3 regions of the Methylovirgula sp. genome follow, and region 3 is predicted to be linked to each of the others. Evidence: predicted binding sites of a transcription regulator. Region 3 holds the regulator's gene; each other region holds the start of a gene.
What was found. Region 3 encodes PhoB, which activates phosphate uptake and scavenging genes when phosphate is short. Its sites were predicted from a motif close to TGTCATNNANCTGTCAT; they were not measured.
Positions count from the first base shown of each region.

Region 1 (6,002 bases), 740 kb from region 3:
AATTTCATCAAGCTCGGCCTTCGACTCTTCGGTCGAGATCTGGCCGTGTCCGAGATAAATCTCTCCCGTCCCTCCGTCGATTGATAACCAATCTCCTTCGTGAATGTCGTTTCCTGCGATCCGCGCCTTCTGATGTGAAGGATCGACCTCTAGCTCGGAGCAGCCGACGATACAGGGCTTCCCTAATTGGCGCGCGACCAACGCGGCATGTGCGGTGCGGCCACCCACGGCAGCGAGAATGCCCGCACCCGCAGCAAAGCCGCTGACATCAGCGGTGCTGATATTTGGCCGAACCAGAATGACCGGGTCGCCGTCTGCGGCGAGCCGCGTCGCGCTCGGCGAATCGAAGGCAACGCGCCCGGTCGCGATGCCCGCCGCCGCGCCGACGCCGCGCGCGACGGGCGCGCCCGCATCCACCAGCTTTTGATGCGCGAGACGCGTCAAATCGACCCCGTCAAGACGCTGCAAAGCCTCGGCGGGCGCGATGAGTCCTTCCTTGACGAAATCGATAGCGAAACGCACGGCCGCGCGCGGCGTACGCTTCGCCGAGCGCGTTTGCAGAAGCCACAATTTTCCATCTTCGATGGTAAACTCGACATCTTGAACGTCGCGGAACTCTTGCTCAAGCCGTTTGAGTGCGGTGCGCAGCTCGGCGTCCACCGCGGGCAAAAGCCGCGTGATCGCGTCCTCGCTCTGCGGGTTGCGACGGCCGGAGACGACATCTTCTCCCTGCGAACCGAATAAAACGTCGATGACCGGCTCCGCATCGCCTGTCGACGGATTGCGCGAGAACGCGACGCCGGCGCCGGAACGCACATTATAATTGCCAAAAACCATGGCCTGAACCGTGACCGCCGTGCCCTGCAAATCCTCGAGATGTTCGATCTTGCGGTAGGCGCAGGCACGCTCACTCATCCACGACATATAGACCGCTTCTGCAGCTGCTTTGAGATCGTCACGCGGATCGTCGGCGCAGGACCCGTGGTCCTCAACAATCTGTTGATAGGTCGCCGCAAGTCTCTCCAGCGCCTCGCTATCGAGGTCTTGCTCCTGTGCTTCGTCCTCGGCGGCAGCAAGTGACGCGAGCGGGACGGCGAAGAGCGCCGCTTCAATACCGAGAACCACGTCGCCATAGCTCTCTAGAAAGCGGCGCCGGCAATCATAAGCGAAATGCGGATTTCCGGTCATGCGGATCAGGCCGCGAACGGCAGCGGGCACGCAACCGACATCGAGCACAGTATCCAACATGCCCGGCATTGAGCGCGCGGCCCCCGAACGCACGGACACCAGGAGGGGGCGCCGCCGGTCGCCGAAAATCCTTCCGGTCGCGCGCTCGAGAAATTTGAGTCCCGCGTCGAGCCCCTCCACCATCGTCTTCCTGGCACCCGGCTCGCCCTTGGTGATCGCGGCACAAAGTTCGACAGGCAGAATAAAGGCTGGGGGCACCGGCAGACCGAGAGCCGCCATATGCGCCAGATTGGCTGCTTTGGCGCCAACGACATCCGCCGGATAGAGCGTTGTCGAGCCATCGCCGATAAAAAGGATTGTCATGTGATTTTGCCGTCAGGTTGAAAGGTCGGCGAGGACGTGATCGCGCAAGGAATGGCCGAAACGCGCCAATTGATCCGTCGCGCGCTCGAGCGGATGTGCGACGCTCAAGACCGAAAGGCTTGTTTTGAGATCATAAGCGCCGGTCAGGATTTTCGTCGTCACCACCCGCTCGGCGACATCGGCCCGGTGCTCGTCTTCGATCAATCTGGTGACCGCGGCGAGCGTATCCTCGAAATCGACACGTTGCCCCTCCGATATTTCGGTGGCAGAGGCCGTACCGATGGCTGCGGACTCAATGCCCGCGACAACAATTCCGCAAAGCTCAATCAGACAATCAAGAATCTCCGGTGCGACATCCTTCGGAAGAAGCGTCGCGACAAACGCGGCCTCTTCAAGCTCATCGATCGTCTGCTCGATCACATCGACCAGGCGCTCAATGCCGCGATCGACGCCCAATCGCGCAATTTTGCTGCGCGCCTCCAGGGCGATGCGATCGGCTTTTTCTTCGATGCGGCTCGCGCGCTGCGCCAGCCGCGCGTCTTCCGGGGCTTGTTGCCGGCGCCGACCATCAAGGAATTGCGCGATCGCGGCGGCAATTTCACGCGCGAGACCGGCCTGACGAATCACGATTGCTAGAAGGCTCGTATCGGCGCGCTGCAAATGCGCGACAAGGGCCTCTTCGATGCCGGCCTTCGCCAAGCGTTCCGAGCCGCCCTGCTTCAGGGCCTCAACCGAAATCCGCAAGACGGCTTTGAGAAAATCAACAGCCGACTCACGCCCAAGCGCCTCCGCCAACCGCTCGCCGAAGCCAATCCGCGCGGATGCAGCATGCCGCACCGCAGACGTGACGAGAGTTGCACCGCCAAGTTCGATAAAGCCACGATGGCCCACCCGATGAAGCGCGGCCCAATCCAGAATGCGGACCGCATCCGCATTCGCAACGAATTCGCGCAGGACTTTTCGCGCCTTGTTCCAATCGATCAGGAAGACGAGCGAGGCGCCGAGTTCCTCGAGAAAGTGATCACGCGCTTTAGCGTCGTGAAAGGCAAAACGGCCGGTGACGAGATAAAAGGCCTCTTCGTCATGCAGTTTCGCTGCGTTTGTATGCGCAAGCCCGTTCCATTGAACTGGAAAATTGCGCAGGAGATCGGCGAAGAACTTGGCGCGGGCGTGGTGAACGTCCGTATAAGTGATCGTCACAGAATCGGCTTCCACGCCGATCACAACGACATGGGCATCGGTTTCGCCGATATCGTTCTGGATCGTGAGACGGCTGCCCGAACGCATCGCGGTCGTGGCGAGGCCGGGATGGCCAAATTTCAAGTCGCGAGTCGCCTCAACGCCACGCATGAAAGCCTTGACCGCCGTCTTATCGTCAGGCGTCAAGCCATAGGCGTGCGCACCAGCGACCAATTCTTGTGCGTGCGTCGCCGCGAGCGTGTTGAGCGCGCGATGCAAGTCCATGATCAGGCGATGCAGACTATCTTCGGCCGAAATTGCCGTGAGCTTGACGATCTGATTAGCCGCAAGATTATCGGACGTTCCCAGCGGAATCGCGGACCTGTTCGCGGCAAGCCGCGCTTCGTATTGTTCGCCGCGCGCACCATCTCCAGCATGCACAGCCTGTAACATTGCCGTAATATCGGCCCAGATCGCCGTACCCAGCGCCGCAAGACCTGTTGCGGTGATGATTTCTCCGCTCGAAAGGCTTGCCGATTTAACGAGCGCTTGGAGCGGAAGCGGATCAAGCCCCGCAGCCCTGCACTCCTCAGTCAGATCGAATGCCGTCTGCGGATCGCGCGCATGTTGAGCAGCTGTCTGGAGGACGCTCAGTCGTGCCTTTACCCTGTCATTGGCGGCCAAACCCTCGGCAATGAGTTGTGGCAAAAGCAAATCGGATTGTCCCAACCATTCAACGATCTCCGATTTCATAACGCCTCGCAGCCATGAACCTTCGCCGCGTCACCCCCGGAGCGCGAACCTGAACATCTTTCCTCATTTCGATTATACTTCTTTGACATAAGGCAAATTCGGTCACGCCAAATTCTGCAACAGAGAACCGACTCTGGCGTAACAACGAGGAAAAGAAATGGGAAACCTCAGAATTCCGAATGAAAGTTGGGTCCTGGTTTGTGACGGCCAAAAAGCTCTTTTGCTCCGAAACGAGGGCGATGCTGAGCTGCTTAACCTCAAGCCAATCGAAATCCATTCGGAGCCGCATCTCCGGACGGCCGAACTCGGCACCGATGCTCCGGGCCGATCCTTTCAATCAAACGGAGACGGCAGCCGAAGCGCCTACGAGGCCACCGATTTCCATGCTCAGGAAGAAGCCCAATTTCTGCAAAAAATCACGCGGATCATCGACGCTGCCGCAAGCGAGAGAAAGTTCAAGCACCTGGTCCTTGTCGCGCCGCCACATACACTCGGCCTCGTCCGCCAGAGCCTGACTCCCGCGGCACGCGCCCTCATTCTCGCCGAAGTTCATAAGGATCTGACGAATGTGCCGATCGGGACAATCGAGGAGCATTTGGCCAGCGCATGAGCTAAAGCGGCCCCCTATTCCGCCGCCGCTGAATCTTCCAGGCTGAACCGGAGGTGCAGCGTGTCGTAGGCGAAACATTCGGCATAACGCCCCCAGCCGATGACGGCATTGAGGGTACGTTCGGCATCCTCGGTGCTTAAATGGTCTTCAAGCTCGGCAATGAAGCGGCTGCGGGGCGCGATGTGCTCCGGCCGTTCGTCGAGCACGCGGCGAATGTGCGCCGCCAGTGGAATCGCGCGCAGCAGATGTTCAGCGAAGAGGCGCTTGCGTTCCGGTATATCGGCTTGCGCGATGGCGCGGCCGGCGGCTGTCAGGTGGAGGTCACCGTCACGCAATTCGGCAAAACCCATCATCCGATTCATTTCGGCAAGGTGAAAGAGATCCTCGGCGCTGAGATGCAAGCGTGCCGCGAGCACCTGGAGATCCGCTTTGCCGCAGAAGGGCGCTGACGCCAGGACATCGGTCAGTCCGACAATTCGCAAGGCCGACATGATCGGCAGATTGGTGCCAATACTTGCCAGCGCCGGCCGTTTGCCGTCGGCGGTCGGTGCTGGCCCAGCCGTCATTCGTCCATAGATGTCGTCAACGAGGTCACGGAACTCGCTGCTCAGACGTTGACGCGGGCGTGGTAATGCAACATCGATTTCCCCCGCGATGCGGCCGGGATTGGGCGCCAAGATCAGAACCCGGTCGGCCATGAAGACCGCCTCCTCGATATTATGAGTTACGAGGAGAACCGATTTGATCGAGAGCCGCTCGGCTGTCCACAGATCCATGAAATCGCTGCGCAGAGTTTCGCCGGTCAACACGTCCAGCGCCGAGAACGGCTCGTCCATCAGGAGAACTGTCGGATCGACGACGAGGGCGCGCGCAAAGCCGACGCGCTGGCGCATGCCGCCGGAAAGCTCTCGCGGATAGGCATTTTCAAATCCGTCGAGGCCGATGAGTTCGATCGCATCCAAGGCACGGGCACGCGCCTCCTTTTCCGGCACGCCACGCGCATCAAGACCGGCCTGCACATTTTGCAGCACCGTCAGCCAGGGGAACAAAGCGAAGGTTTGGAAAACAATCGCAATCCCCTCCGCCGGACCATCGACGACGCGGTTGCGATAGCGCACCTCACCGGCCGCTGGCGGCGCGAGACCCGAAACGACGCGGAGCAGCGTTGACTTTCCACAACCCGAACGCCCGAGCAACGCGACGATCTCGCCCGTGTGCAGAGTCAGATTGATATCGTCCAGGACGAGGAGCTGCGCGCCGGAAGGACGGACATACGTCTGCCGCACATGGCGGATTTCGAGTTCAATGTCGGCAGTGGCACTTTCGATCTCTTCGGGCTCGGGCACAACGCCTCCTGTCAGTCCAGCCGCAGCCGGCGCTCGCTAAAGCCATAAAGTGGACGCCACAGCAGGCGATTGAAGAGAACCACGAAAGTCGACATTGCTACGATGCCGAGCACGATACGCGGATAATCGCCGGCAGCGGTCGCCTGGCTGATATAGGCGCCCAGGCCGTGGGCATAGAGATGATATTGTCCCCAGGAGACGACCTCCGCGACGATGCTCGCATTCCACGCCCCACCCGAGGCGGTGATCGCGCCGGTGATATAATACGGGAAAATTCCTGGTAGAATGACGATGCGCCACCATTGCCAACGGCGGAAGTGAAAGCTCTTCGCTGCCTCGAGGAAGTCGGTTGGGAACACTGAGGTTCCGGCGATGACATTGAAGAGAATGTACCATTGGGTGCCAAGGATCATCAGCGGTGTCAGCCAGACGTCCGTGTTGAGTCCGAACCGCACGATGGGGATAACAAAAAGCGGAAATAAGAGATTTGCCGGAAAGGCGGCTAAGAATTGCGCCAAAGGTTGAACCCGCTCGGCAAGTTTGGGCCGCAACCCGATCGCGAC
Region 1 covers NZ_JBBCGP010000001.1:2,080,745-2,086,746, reverse strand. Annotated here, with positions in the region: gene WDN02_RS10150 (PEP/pyruvate-binding domain-containing protein) at 1-1,551, opposite strand, end outside; gene WDN02_RS10145 (DUF47 family protein) at 1,564-3,483, opposite strand; gene WDN02_RS10140 (host attachment protein) at 3,641-4,093, shown strand; gene WDN02_RS10135 (nitrate/sulfonate/bicarbonate ABC transporter ATP-binding protein) at 4,108-5,439, opposite strand; gene WDN02_RS10130 (ABC transporter permease subunit) at 5,451-6,002, opposite strand, start outside.
Region 1: WDN02_RS10145 (DUF47 family protein) is a predicted target of PhoB. The motif match lies at 3,555-3,571, and genes of this name have one in related genera.

Region 2 (6,002 bases), 370 kb from region 3:
ACCATCCCCGGCTCCGAAGTCGTCGAGGCGGGCACCGCGCAGCAGGGCCTGTCGAAACTGCGCAGCGAATCGCCCGACATTATCGTCCTCGACATCAATCTCAACGGCAGCAGCGGGCTCGAATTGCTGCAACGGCTGAAGAACGAGAACAAGACGACGCGGATCGTCATGTTCACGATGTATTCGGAAGCCGGTTATGTCTCGCGTGCTTTGCGCGGCGGTGCTTCAGGATACGTGAGCAAGAGCGCGCCGGCCGACGAATTGGTCACGGCGGTCAAACGCGTCGCCGCCGGCCAGCGTTATGTCGATCGCGAAGCCGCGAACGAACTCGTCTTCTCGGCTTCCAATGAGGAAGACCCGCTGCAAAAGCTGAGCAACCGCGAAATGGAAATTTTGCGGTTGCTGGGCGAAGGCAAAAGCTTGCTGGAAATCGCCAATACCTTCGGCATTGCCTACAAGACCGTGGCGAATTCCTGCTCACGCCTCAAGGAAAAGCTCGGGCTTGAACGGACAACGGACCTCATCCGCTTTTCGCTGCAAAACCGCCAAGCTTAGCGATTTCAGCGCCAGTGGTGCTGCGAATTCATCTGCGCCTTCGCATGCGCCGGCGCCCTGACGAACGGAAGACACAGTTCAAAAAAAAGTGCGCCGGTCAGATAGCCGCCCTGGAGGCAGATCGCGAATAACAACCCGGCGAGAAAACCGTTCATTAGCGTCAGATGCGCCGCATGCGCATAGAGCGCGACGCCGAGAAGCCCGAAGAACGTCGCCACGCTGAGGACGAGAAATTGATAGCGGCCGGCAAGCAAAGCGCCGAAAGCAAACGAGATGAGCGCAAGTTGGATCATCAGAGCCTCCGCCCCAAGGATGCTCCGTTTCGCGATAACAAAAAGTTAACGCCCGGATTTTCGCTTGAGGCGAACGCCGCGGCGAGGCGACCGTTCCATGATCTGTTGTAGATTGCGAAACATATGCGTAGCTTGCCGACCCTGGCCCGGTGAGGGCCGCAGACTCTTTTCGACCTGGTGTTGCAGTTCAGCAGCGCTAAATTAGGCTATTGATCAGGCTTCACGGCTGGAGTTCCCACCTTGCGCTTCCGTATTCTTCTGCTGCCCGCGTTTTTGCTGTCCGCCAGCGCGGGGCTCATGAGCTATCCGGCATCGGCTTCACTCGACCGCATCCCGGTTTTGAATATGGAGAGGACCTGCCGCGCAGCGCAGAATTATGGGACGACCGATCCGAAGGAAACTTATCGCAATTGCATATTGGACGAGAAAGAGGCGCGCACGCAGCTCGGCCAGAAATGGTCGAAATTCAAGGCCACGAGCCGGCAGAGTTGCATTCCGCCGCATCCAATTCCCAGTTACGTCGAAATGCTGACTTGCCTGGAAATGTACCAGGATACGCTCGCGCCCTATCAAGGCGGTGCCGCGGCTGGTGGCGCAGCGACTGGCTACACACACGATTCAGCCCCGCCCCGGCCGGCGTTATCACCCGGTCCGCGTCCGGCGGGCAGTTTCTGACAAAGCACGCCCGCCGCACAATCGGCGCGCCGCGAAGCAACGGTGCGCCGCGCTTAACTCCCTTTTAAGCTTTGATTTTTCTTGATCGTGCGCGACTCAGCCGCGTGACAAATTTCGGGCGTGCGCTACGCACAATTCTGTCGCCCATTTGCCACATAGCGTCGCGAAATGCGGTGCTAAGCCGCACAAGCTATCGACCGTTTCGGGAAAATCTCTAGGATCGGCCTCGGAATAACTCGACTCATAATAGTTATAACGAGGGGGATACATTCGATGGCGAAATTTCCATCCGAGTCTCGCCGCAGCGGCCGCCTTGCGCGGATGGTCGTTTTCGCGGCGGCGGCAGCGGTGAGCATGGCGGCAGTCAGCCAGGCCCGCGCAGACGTTACGGACCAGCTGCTTGATCAATTGCGTGCCAAAGGCGTTCTGACGCACGGCGAATATTCCAAACTGAAGTCCCGCCACGCGGCGGAAAAGGCGGAAATGGGCCGCCCCTATAGCCGTCATTATTCGAAGGACGGCGTCGTCGTCGTTCCGGATGACCGCTATCTCACCCGCCTCGACAAGGGCATCGGCTTTCACATCCCCGGCCTGATCACCAAGGAAGGTGAAGTCGGCGCGATCGATGTGAAGATCTCCGGCGACCTCATTTTCGGTGGTGTCGAAGACTTCCAGCAGAAGACCTCGGGTTCCGCGATCGGCGGCGGCATCGTCGGCGCGACCACGGGCGCAAGCAAGGTTAACGCGGAAAACAACATCACCGTTGGCCTCCTGCCAAGCGCCATCGTGCTCAGCATAGCGACCAACCAGATGGGTTATGATCTCGGCTTTACGATCGGCGCCTATACGGGCGGCGACAACGTGACCGGTGTCGGTGGCGCCAACAGCGCCGGCAACGCGCAGGCGCTCGGTTCGCCCGGCATCGATCTTCGTCAGGTCTTCGGCACGGTCGGCACGCCGACCTTCGGTTCAGTCAAGATCGGCCGCGATCTCGGCCTCTTCGGGTCTGACGCCATCCTGAACGACGCAACATTGCTTGGCTTCGGCACGACTCCCACCATCAGCCAGAACAGCAACACGACACTCGGCCGTATTGGCGTGGGCTATGTCTATGCCGACTGGATTCCGCAGGTCACTTATACGACGCCGGATTTCAACGGCTTCACGGCGTCGCTCGGTGCGTTCGCGCCTTATAATGCGACTAATAGCCTGGCGGATCCGCTTGGCGGACCTGGCCTGCTGATTCACGAATCGGAAGCTCCAGAGGTGCAGGCCCAGATCAAGTGGAAGGGTGTGATTGCCCCCGGTGCGAACCTGACCGTGTCGGGTGACGGTGTGTGGCAGGAGCACAAGGCTGATATTGGCGATTCCGCCTTCCTTGCACCTGGCGCAGCTATCGAAAGCTGGGGCGTGGACGGCTTTGCCAAGTTGGATATCGATGGCTTCAGCTTCGTCGCCTACGGCTATTACGGCAAGGGCCTCGGCACGACGGGCCTCTTCCTGAACGGCTTCGACTTTGCCGGGGATCCGCGTACGTCCTTCGGTGGATACGGACAGGCGTCCTACACCTGGGATAAGTTCACCTTCGGCGCCAGCTTCGGCGTCAGTGCGCTTAACCTGACCGGCGCGGAAGATACCGGCGCCTATTACGCGACTGTTTCGCAATACCTGGTCAAGGATAACGAGAGCATCATCGGCTTCGCTCGTTATCAGCTGACTCCCTGGATGGCGTTGCAGGCTGAATACGGTCACTCCTGGTCGATCAACCAGTCCGGCGGCAAAATCTCCGTGGACGATATCGCCTTCGGCACGGCTTGGTTCTTCTAAGCCAAGGTCTTCTAAGCCAAGTCTGACGGCTTGAAATCAGCGCCGGATGGGCAACCATCCGGCGCTTTTCTTTTGCGCCATCGCTTTTGTCCGGACACTTTGCCCAAGTGCTTGATGCAAAGCGGCAAACTGTCATCAAAGTGCCACCCGACTCGGCCAAGGACATGATTTCTCTACCGGAGTCGGAACCGTGGCGAAAAAGCATTTCGACGGCCTCGCCGTCCGGACACTCTTCCTGTCCGATCTGCATTTGGGAACAAAAGGTTGCCAGGCAGGTCTACTGCTCGATTTCCTCAAGCATTGCGACGTCGATACGATCTATCTCGTCGGTGACGTGATCGACGGCTGGCGGCTGAAATCCGGCTGGTATTGGCCGGAAGCGCACAACAATGTCGTCCGCAAGCTGTTGAAACGCGTCCATAAAGGCGTCAAGATCGTCTATATTCCTGGCAACCACGACGAATTCATGCGCGATTACGTCGGGCATAATTTCGGCGGTATCGACGTCATGGATACAGCAATTCACGAGGGGGCGGACGGCAAGCGCTACCTCGTCATGCACGGCGATCAGTTCGATCTTGTCGTCCGGCATGCACCTTGGCTCGCCGTGCTCGGCGATGGAGCTTACGATTTGGCCTTGGGGATCAACACCTATCTCAATATGGTCCGCCGGCGGCTTGGACTCGATTATTGGTCGCTGTCGTCCTGGGCGAAATTGAAGGTGAAGAGCGCCGTCAACCATATCGGCCGTTTCGAGACCGCGCTCTCGGGCGAGGCGCGCCGGCGCGACGCGCAGGGCGTGATCTGCGGTCATATCCACCATGCCGTGATCCACGACGACTTCGGCGTCCGCTACATGAACACGGGCGACTGGGTCGAAAGCTGCACCGCGCTGGTTGAACATTTCGACGGCCGTTTCGAAATCATCCACTGGGCCGACAAGGTGCGCGAAGCCAAGGAAGCCATTGCAGGCATGCCGCAGCACGAGGTCGAGGCGCAAGAGGTTGAGGCTTCTCCGGCGTGACCAAGCTTCTCATTGCCACCGATGCCTGGGGACCACAGATCAATGGCGTCGTCCGCTCGCTTGAGAATATCGCCGCCCATGCGGCGAATTTCGGTGTCGATGTCAGGTTTCTGACGCCGGCGGATTTCTGGACCCTGCCACTGCCGGGCTATCGGGAAATTCGTCTGGCGCTGGCCAATCCGCGCAAGGTCGCGGGCTTTTTCGCTGAGTTCAACCCCGACTTCATCCATATCGCGACCGAGGGGCCGATCGGTCTTGCCACCCGCCGCGCCTGCCTGCACGGCAAGCGCACCTTTACGACGAGCTATCACACCCGCTTCCCGGAATATGTCGCCGCGCGCCTGCCGGTGCCAATGCGGGTGAGTTATGCTGCCCTGCGCCGCTTTCACAGCGCCGCCGCGGGCACGATGGTCAGCTCGCAGAGCCTGGAGAATATCCTCGCCGGCCGCGGCTTTCGCAATTTGATGCGTTGGTCGCGCGGTGTAGACGGCACCTTATTCCGGCCTCGGCCGGAGGATGCGTTGGCGGGGTTGCCGCGCCCCATCTTCCTCTTCGTCGGCCGCCTTGCGGTCGAAAAGAATATCGAGGCTTTCCTCAAGCTCGACCTGCCCGGCTCGAAGGTCGTCGTCGGCGATGGGCCACTGCAGACGCGCCTCGCCGCGACTTATCCCGACGCTCATTTTCTCGGCGTGCGCAGCGGCGAAAGTCTGGCGCAGGTCTATTCCTCGGCCGATGTCTTCGTCTTCCCGAGCCGCACCGACACGTTCGGTATCGTTCTGCTCGAAGCCCTTGCTTCAGGGGTTCCGGTCGCGGCCTTCCCGGTCACAGGTCCGCTCGACGTGATCGGCGATTCGGGCACCGGCGTGCTCAGCCACGATCTGCGCGAGGCGGCGCTCCGCGCGCTCGACATCTCGCGCGAACATTGCAGCAGATACGCTGCGAAGTTCACCTGGAAGGAAAGCGCGCGGCAGTTCTTCGAGAACATCAGGGTCGCACAAAACCAGGGCGCGACGATCAAACTCGCCAATCTCGCCGAGCCGGCCTGAGTCGGCGCCTCACTTCCCCGTCAGATCCAGCGCCGGCGTGAGATCGCCGAGTTTTGGCTCGCCCGCCATCGCCGCGTCGCGGACCTTCAGTCCCGCCAGTTCCGGCAGGCCGAAGCGCCTTGTAATCAGACGCAGGATCGAGGTCGTGTCGTAAAGCGTGTGATCGACGAGGCCGCGCCGGGCGAAAGGCGAAATGATCAGCGTGGGCACCCGCGTGCCGGGGCCGAAGCGGTCACCCTTCGGCGGTGCGACATGATCCCAGAAGCCGCCGTTCTCATCATAGGTGATGACCACGACCATATGCGGCCATTGCGGGCTTTTCTCCAGATGCGCGACGAGATCGGCGAGATGCGCATCCCCCGAGAGCACGTCAGCATAGCCCGGATGCTCGTCGAGATTGCCCGGCGGCTTGTAGAACGTCACCGGCGGCAGATGGCCGGCGTCGATATCCGCGACCAGAAGTTCGCCGCTCAGGCCCGCGTCGCGCAGATGCGCCGTGCGCGCCTTCGTGCCCGGCGCGAGGAATTTGAAATAGTCGAACGGCTGATGATGGAAGATCAGCGCCTTCACGGTCTTCGGGTC
Region 2 covers NZ_JBBCGP010000001.1:1,712,397-1,718,398, reverse strand. Annotated here, with positions in the region: gene WDN02_RS08360 (response regulator transcription factor) at 1-555, shown strand, start outside; gene WDN02_RS08355 (hypothetical protein) at 561-848, opposite strand; gene WDN02_RS08350 (hypothetical protein) at 1,089-1,523, shown strand; gene WDN02_RS08345 (porin) at 1,797-3,350, shown strand; gene WDN02_RS08340 (UDP-2,3-diacylglucosamine diphosphatase) at 3,541-4,374, shown strand; gene WDN02_RS08335 (glycosyltransferase family 1 protein) at 4,371-5,420, shown strand; gene acpA (acid phosphatase) at 5,430-6,002, opposite strand, start outside.
Region 2: WDN02_RS08340 (UDP-2,3-diacylglucosamine diphosphatase) is a predicted target of PhoB. The motif match lies at 3,481-3,497, and genes of this name have one in related genera.

Region 3 (6,002 bases):
GTGAAAAAGGCTCTTCCGACGAAGATCGACGTGAAGAATCTGCAATTCTATTATGGCGCGCACCATGCGGTGAAGAACGTCAATCTCCCGCTCTACAGCAATAAGGTCACGGCGCTCATCGGGCCGTCCGGCTGCGGCAAGTCAACCTTGCTGCGCGTGTTGAACCGCATGTACGATCTTTATCCTGGCCAGCGGGCCGAGGGCGAGGTTTTACTCGACGGCACGAATATTCTCTCGCCATCGCAGGATCTGAACTTGCTGCGCTCGCGTGTCGGCATGGTATTCCAGAAGCCGACGCCCTTCCCGATGTCGATCTTCGACAATATCGCTTTCGGCGTTAAGCTTTACGAGCGCGTGTCACGCGCCGATCTCGAAGGACGGGTGGAAACGGCGTTGCGCGGCGCCGCGCTTTGGGAAGAGGTCAAGGACAAGCTCAACGCCAGCGGCCTGTCGCTCTCCGGCGGTCAGCAGCAGCGCCTGTGCATCGCCCGCACCGTCGCCATCCACCCGGAAGTTATCCTTTTCGACGAGCCCTGCTCGGCGCTCGATCCGATTTCCACCGCGAAAGTGGAAGAGTTGATTGACGAACTGAAAGATAAGTACACGATCGCCATCGTCACGCATAACATGCAGCAGGCGGTTCGCGTCTCCGAACACACGGCCTTCATGTATCTCGGCGAGCTCGTCGAGTTTGGACTGACGCATCAAATCTTCACCGCGCCCGAAAACCAGCGGACGCAGAATTACGTCACCGGCCGCTTCGGCTGAGGTTTCCGGTTTCAGGACCCTATTGCCATGACCGATCATACCGTCAGAGCCTACGACGACGAGCTCGAAGCCCTTGGCCGCAAGATCGCGGAAATGGGCGGCATCGCCGAGCAAATGCTGAGCAATGCGATGGATGCGCTCGCGACGCTTGATTCCGATCTTGCGCGCGTGACGATCTCAATGGATTTGCGGCTCGACGTGCTGCAACGCGACGTGGAAGAGCAGGCGATCCTGACGATTGCCAAGCGCCAGCCGCTGGCGGCGGATTTGCGCGAGATCGTCGCGGCGATCCGTATTTCCGGCGATCTCGAACGCGTCGGCGATCTGGCCAAGAATATCGCGAAGCGGGCGTTGAAGCTGTCTGGTGAGACGCGGCTCCCCCGCGCCATAGTCGGCCTGAAGTCGATGCATGAGGCGGCCGCGATGCTGTTGAAGGACGCGCTCGATGCTTATGCACTGCGCGATGTTGAACGCGCGCGCATGGTCTGGACGCACGATGTAGAACTTGATGCGCTAGAAGATTCGGTTTTCCGCGACCTGCTGACGTTCATGATGGAAGACCCGCGCAATATCTCGTTCTGCGCGCATCTCCTCTTCTGCTCCAAGAACATCGAGCGGATTGGCGACCATTCCACCAATATCGCGGAAACAGTTGTCTATTTGGTCACCGGAGAAAGTCTGCCGATGGATCGGCCGAAAGGCCCCTCGCCCGCGGCCGATTATCTGCCCATGCCGAAGTGAGTCCTAGATGAACGATCAGATCGTCTCAGTTCCGGATGCGCGCTCGCAGCAAGACGTGCGAACCGCGCCGCCCCGGGTCAATTCCGCCGCCGTCGCGCCGCCGCGTATTCTTGTCGTGGAGGATGAGGCCGCGCTCAGCCTGTTGTTGAGCTATAATCTCGAAGCCGAGGGCTTCATCGTCGAGCGTGTCGAGCGCGGTGACGAAGCGGAGTTGCGGCTGGTCGAGTCGCCGCCCGATCTCGTCATCCTCGATTGGATGCTGCCTGGCGTCTCAGGGCTCGAAATCTGCCGGCGCATGCGGGCACGCGATGCAACGCGCAGCCTTCCAGTCATCATGCTGACAGCGCGCGGCGACGAGAGCGAGCGGGTGCGCGGTCTCTCGATCGGCGCGGACGATTATATCGTCAAGCCATTCTCGGTTCCCGAGCTGATGGCGCGCGTACGCGCCTTACTGCGCCGCGCCCGTCCGGATCGTGTCGCAGCGCTGCTTATTGCAGGCGATCTTGCGCTCGATCGGGAAAATTGGCGCGTCAGCCGCGGCGATCGGAACGTCCATCTTGGACCGACCGAATTCCGCCTGCTCGAATATCTGATGGCCAAACCCGGCCGCGTCTTCTCGCGCGCGCAATTACTGGATTCGATCTGGGGTTTTTCGGCCGAGATCGACGAGCGCACCGTCGACGTTCATGTCGGCCGGCTGCGCAAGGCGTTGTCGCTGGTCGGCGAGCGCGATCCGATCCGCACGATCCGCGGCGCCGGCTATTCCTTCGACGAGACGTTCGGCAAGACCGAATAGGATTGCAGGTCGATACTGTGGCCGACGCTCGGCCACCCCCGCCTTGCATAGATCATCGCAGCTTAACGGCCACCGTGGTTTCCGTGTTACGCGCTGCGGATTTCGAACCGGGACCCTTCTGCAAATAGAGCGCGGCCCAGGTTTCCGCGCGGCGGCCAGCGATACGGGCACGCTGGCGGCGGCCTTTTGCTGCGATCGATGGGTCCGCATTCATTGTTGCTCCTCGACCATGCGCAGAAGCACGTGGATTCTTTATACGTGAGTGTGTTCGCCGTGTAACAGAATTCCGAAAAGCGTCCGCGTTCTCATTAATAACGGCGTTGTGAACCCAGCTCGTATTGTGCCGCTCACGTCAAAAGCTACGCTGGCCCGTGCGGCTTAAAATATATTTCCACGCCGTGATCGGACACCGGCCGCGCAGCGCATTATTGTTCGGGGATCTCTTGTGACCAAAGCCGTTTTCGCCGCCACGCTGATTCTGGTGTTTGCCGGAACGTTCACAGTGGCTATGCCGGCGCAAAGCTTCGCGCAGGTGACTGGCGGCGATGGTGCTACCGTCGCCACCGACGGCGGCGGCGGTGGTGGTGGTGGCTTCGGCGGCGGCAGTGGTGGCAGCGGCGCTCATGGCGGCGCCAACGGCGGCAATGGGACGGGTGGTCAAGGGTTGGGCCAGGGTGGCGGCGGCGCCGGTGTCGGCGGCGGCGGCGGCGGCGACAATGCCGGCTCTCCTGGGAGCGGGACGATTGATGTACTGACGAATACGGGCACCATCCAGGGCGGTGCGGCCACCTTCGCCGGCGGCGGCGGTGGCGCGGGTATTGGCGGTGGCGGCGGTGCAGGCGCCGGCGGTAACAGCGGCGGTGCCGCCGGCTTTACGATTACCAGTTCCACGATCATCAATTCCGGTATCATCGCCGGCGGCGATGGCGGCACCGACATTGGCGAAGACGGTAGTGGTGGCGGTGCAGGTATTGGCAGCGGCGGTAATGGCTTCAGAGGCGGCGCCATTGGTGGTGGTGACAACGCTGGCGGCGCTGGGCTCAATGGTCTCACAATTATCAATTCGGGGACGATTGAGGGCGGTAACGGCGGGGCTGGGACTGACAGCGCTGGTGCTGGCGGTGCCGGCATTGACGGCAGCGGGCTGACCGTCACCAATTCAGGTACAATCTCCGGCGGATTCGCCGATGGCGGCTCGGGGACGCAGGCCGACGCGATCGAATTCACCGGCGGCGCCAACGAAATTTCACTCTCCGGCGCATGGCATCTGAACGGCGGCATCGCGCTCGATACGACCAGCACGAACGTCACGTTCGTGCAGAGCTCTGCGGTAACTCTTGCCAACACAATCAGCGGACTAGGCGCTATTGTGCAGGATGGGCCGGGGACGCTGACGCTGACCGGTGCCAATACCTATAGCGGCGCAACGACGGTGAACGGCGGAACGCTGGAGGTGACGGGTTCGATTACCAGCAGCGATGTGACCGTCAACAATGGTGGCACGCTGGATGTGACGGGCTCGGTCTTCGATCCGACGATCAATTCTGGCGGGACACTGACAGGCACGGGTTCGGTCGGCGCGACGACGGTTAATTCCGGCGGCATTTTTGCGCCGGGCGATGGCACGCCGGGGTCGTCGGAGACGATCAACGGCAATTTGACGCTGGCGTCGGGCTCGACCTATCAGATCTATCTCAATCCGACGACATCGAGCCTCGCCAACGTCAGCGGCACGGCCGCGCTCGGCGGCACGGTGCAGGCAAACTTCGCCTCGGGCAGCTATATCTCCAAGACCTATACGATCCTGACCTCGGCGGGCGGCCTCAACGGCACGACCTTCTCCGGCGTGACCAACGTCGATCTCCCAGCGAACTTTACCGACTCGCTGAGCTATGATGCCAACGATGCCTATCTCAATCTCGTGCTGAACTATGTCCCGCCTAGCGCGCCGACTTACACCGCGCTCAACCGCAATCAGCAGAATGTCGCCACTGCGCTGGTCAATTCCTTCAACACCAACGGCGGCATTCCGACGAAGTTCGGCGCCCTGCCGGGCGCCGCTCTCTCGCAGATCGATGGCGAAGGCAATACGGGCGCGGAACATGCGGCGTTTCAGCTGGAAGGCCAGTTCCTGAACGTGATGCTCGATCCCTTTGTTGACGGGCGCGCCGGCGGCGGCGGCGAAGGTTTCAGCGCTTCGGCCGCAGGCACGCAAGGCCGTGAATCGGGCATGCTCGCTTATGCCGACGGTCAGACACTCCCAATCCTCAAGGGGCCCCCACCTGCGCCGATCTACACGCCGCGCTGGAGCGCCTGGGGCGCGGCTTACGGCGGGGTCAGCAACACCGACGGCAATGCCGCGACGGGCTCAAACCGGCTCAATGCCAATACGTTCGGCTTTGCTGGCGGCATGGATTATCATGTCTCGCCCGAGACGCTCTTCGGCTTTGCGCTCGCTGGCGGCGGCACCAACTGGAACCTCGCTAGTGTCAGTGGCAGCGGCCGCAGCACGGCGCTGCAGGCGGGCGTCTATGCGATCACCCATGCGGGTCCGCTCTATGGTGCCGCCGACTTCGGCTTCACCAACAATTGGTTCGACACCGACCGCACCGCGCTGGGCGATCAATTGCAGGCGAATTTCGGCGGCCAGAGCTACGGCGGCCGGCTCGAGGGCGGTTATCACCTCAGCAATCTGCCCATCGGCGTGACGCCCTATGCCGCGGTTCAGGCGCAGGAATTCGTCACGCCGGGCTACAGTGAAAACGACATCACCGGCGGCGGCTTCGGTCTCTCCTACAATGCGATGAGCGCCAGCGATGTGCGCACCGAGATCGGCTCACGCTTCGAGGAGGTCACGTCGCTCGACAATATGCCCCTAGCGCTGCGTGGAAAACTCGCCTGGGCGCATGATTTCGTCAGCAATCCATCGCTCAGCACGGCGTTTGAATCGCTGCCGGGCACGAGCTTCATCGTCAATGGCGCGCCGATTCCGCATAATTCGGCGCTGGTCTCCGCTGGCGCCGAATTGTTCCTCGCGCCGCATTGGTCGGTGCTCGCCAAATTCGATGGCGAATTCGCTGGTAATTCGCAAACCTATGGCGGAACCGGAACACTGCAATATACGTGGTAAAGCTCCACGGATTGCTTCGCGGGAGTTTGCCGCCGGCCGGACGTAGTCCGACCGATTGGCCTTGCGACGCTGATCAGGCCGATTGCAGGCGCCGGCGGCGATCCTGCACCGGCTGGTAGGCGATGCGGGCGTGATAGCTGCAATAGGGCCCGCTCTGATTGGCGCCCTTCTTGCCGCCGCAGAAGCGGAACTCGCCGGAGGATGGATCGCCCATCGGCCAACGGCACATGGATTCCTTCAGCTCCATGATTGTGACCATTTCGGACATCGGGATCACGACATCCTCCTCCCGCGGTGCCGGGAGATGCGCTTCGATCGGCTGCGATTTGAGCGCGAGCGCCGTATTCCCGCGCATCATCGGCGCGCTCATACGCTGGTGGACGACTGGCCGCGCCGTCTTCACCTTGGGCCGGACAGAGGCCGGAACCGCCGCCTTGACCCGCCCGGACATGCCGAGCCGGTGGACTTTGCCAATGACGGCATTGCGGCTGATGCCGTTTGCTAGTTCGCGCGCGATCTGGCTGGCGCTGAGCCCTTCGAGCCAGAGCTTACGCAGGAGCTCAATTC
Region 3 covers NZ_JBBCGP010000001.1:1,344,508-1,350,509, forward strand. Annotated here, with positions in the region: gene pstB (phosphate ABC transporter ATP-binding protein PstB) at 1-768, shown strand, start outside; gene phoU (phosphate signaling complex protein PhoU) at 796-1,509, shown strand; gene phoB (phosphate regulon transcriptional regulator PhoB) at 1,517-2,305, shown strand; gene WDN02_RS06625 (hypothetical protein) at 2,358-2,519, opposite strand; gene WDN02_RS06630 (autotransporter domain-containing protein) at 2,751-5,435, shown strand; gene WDN02_RS06635 (GcrA family cell cycle regulator) at 5,509-6,002, opposite strand, start outside.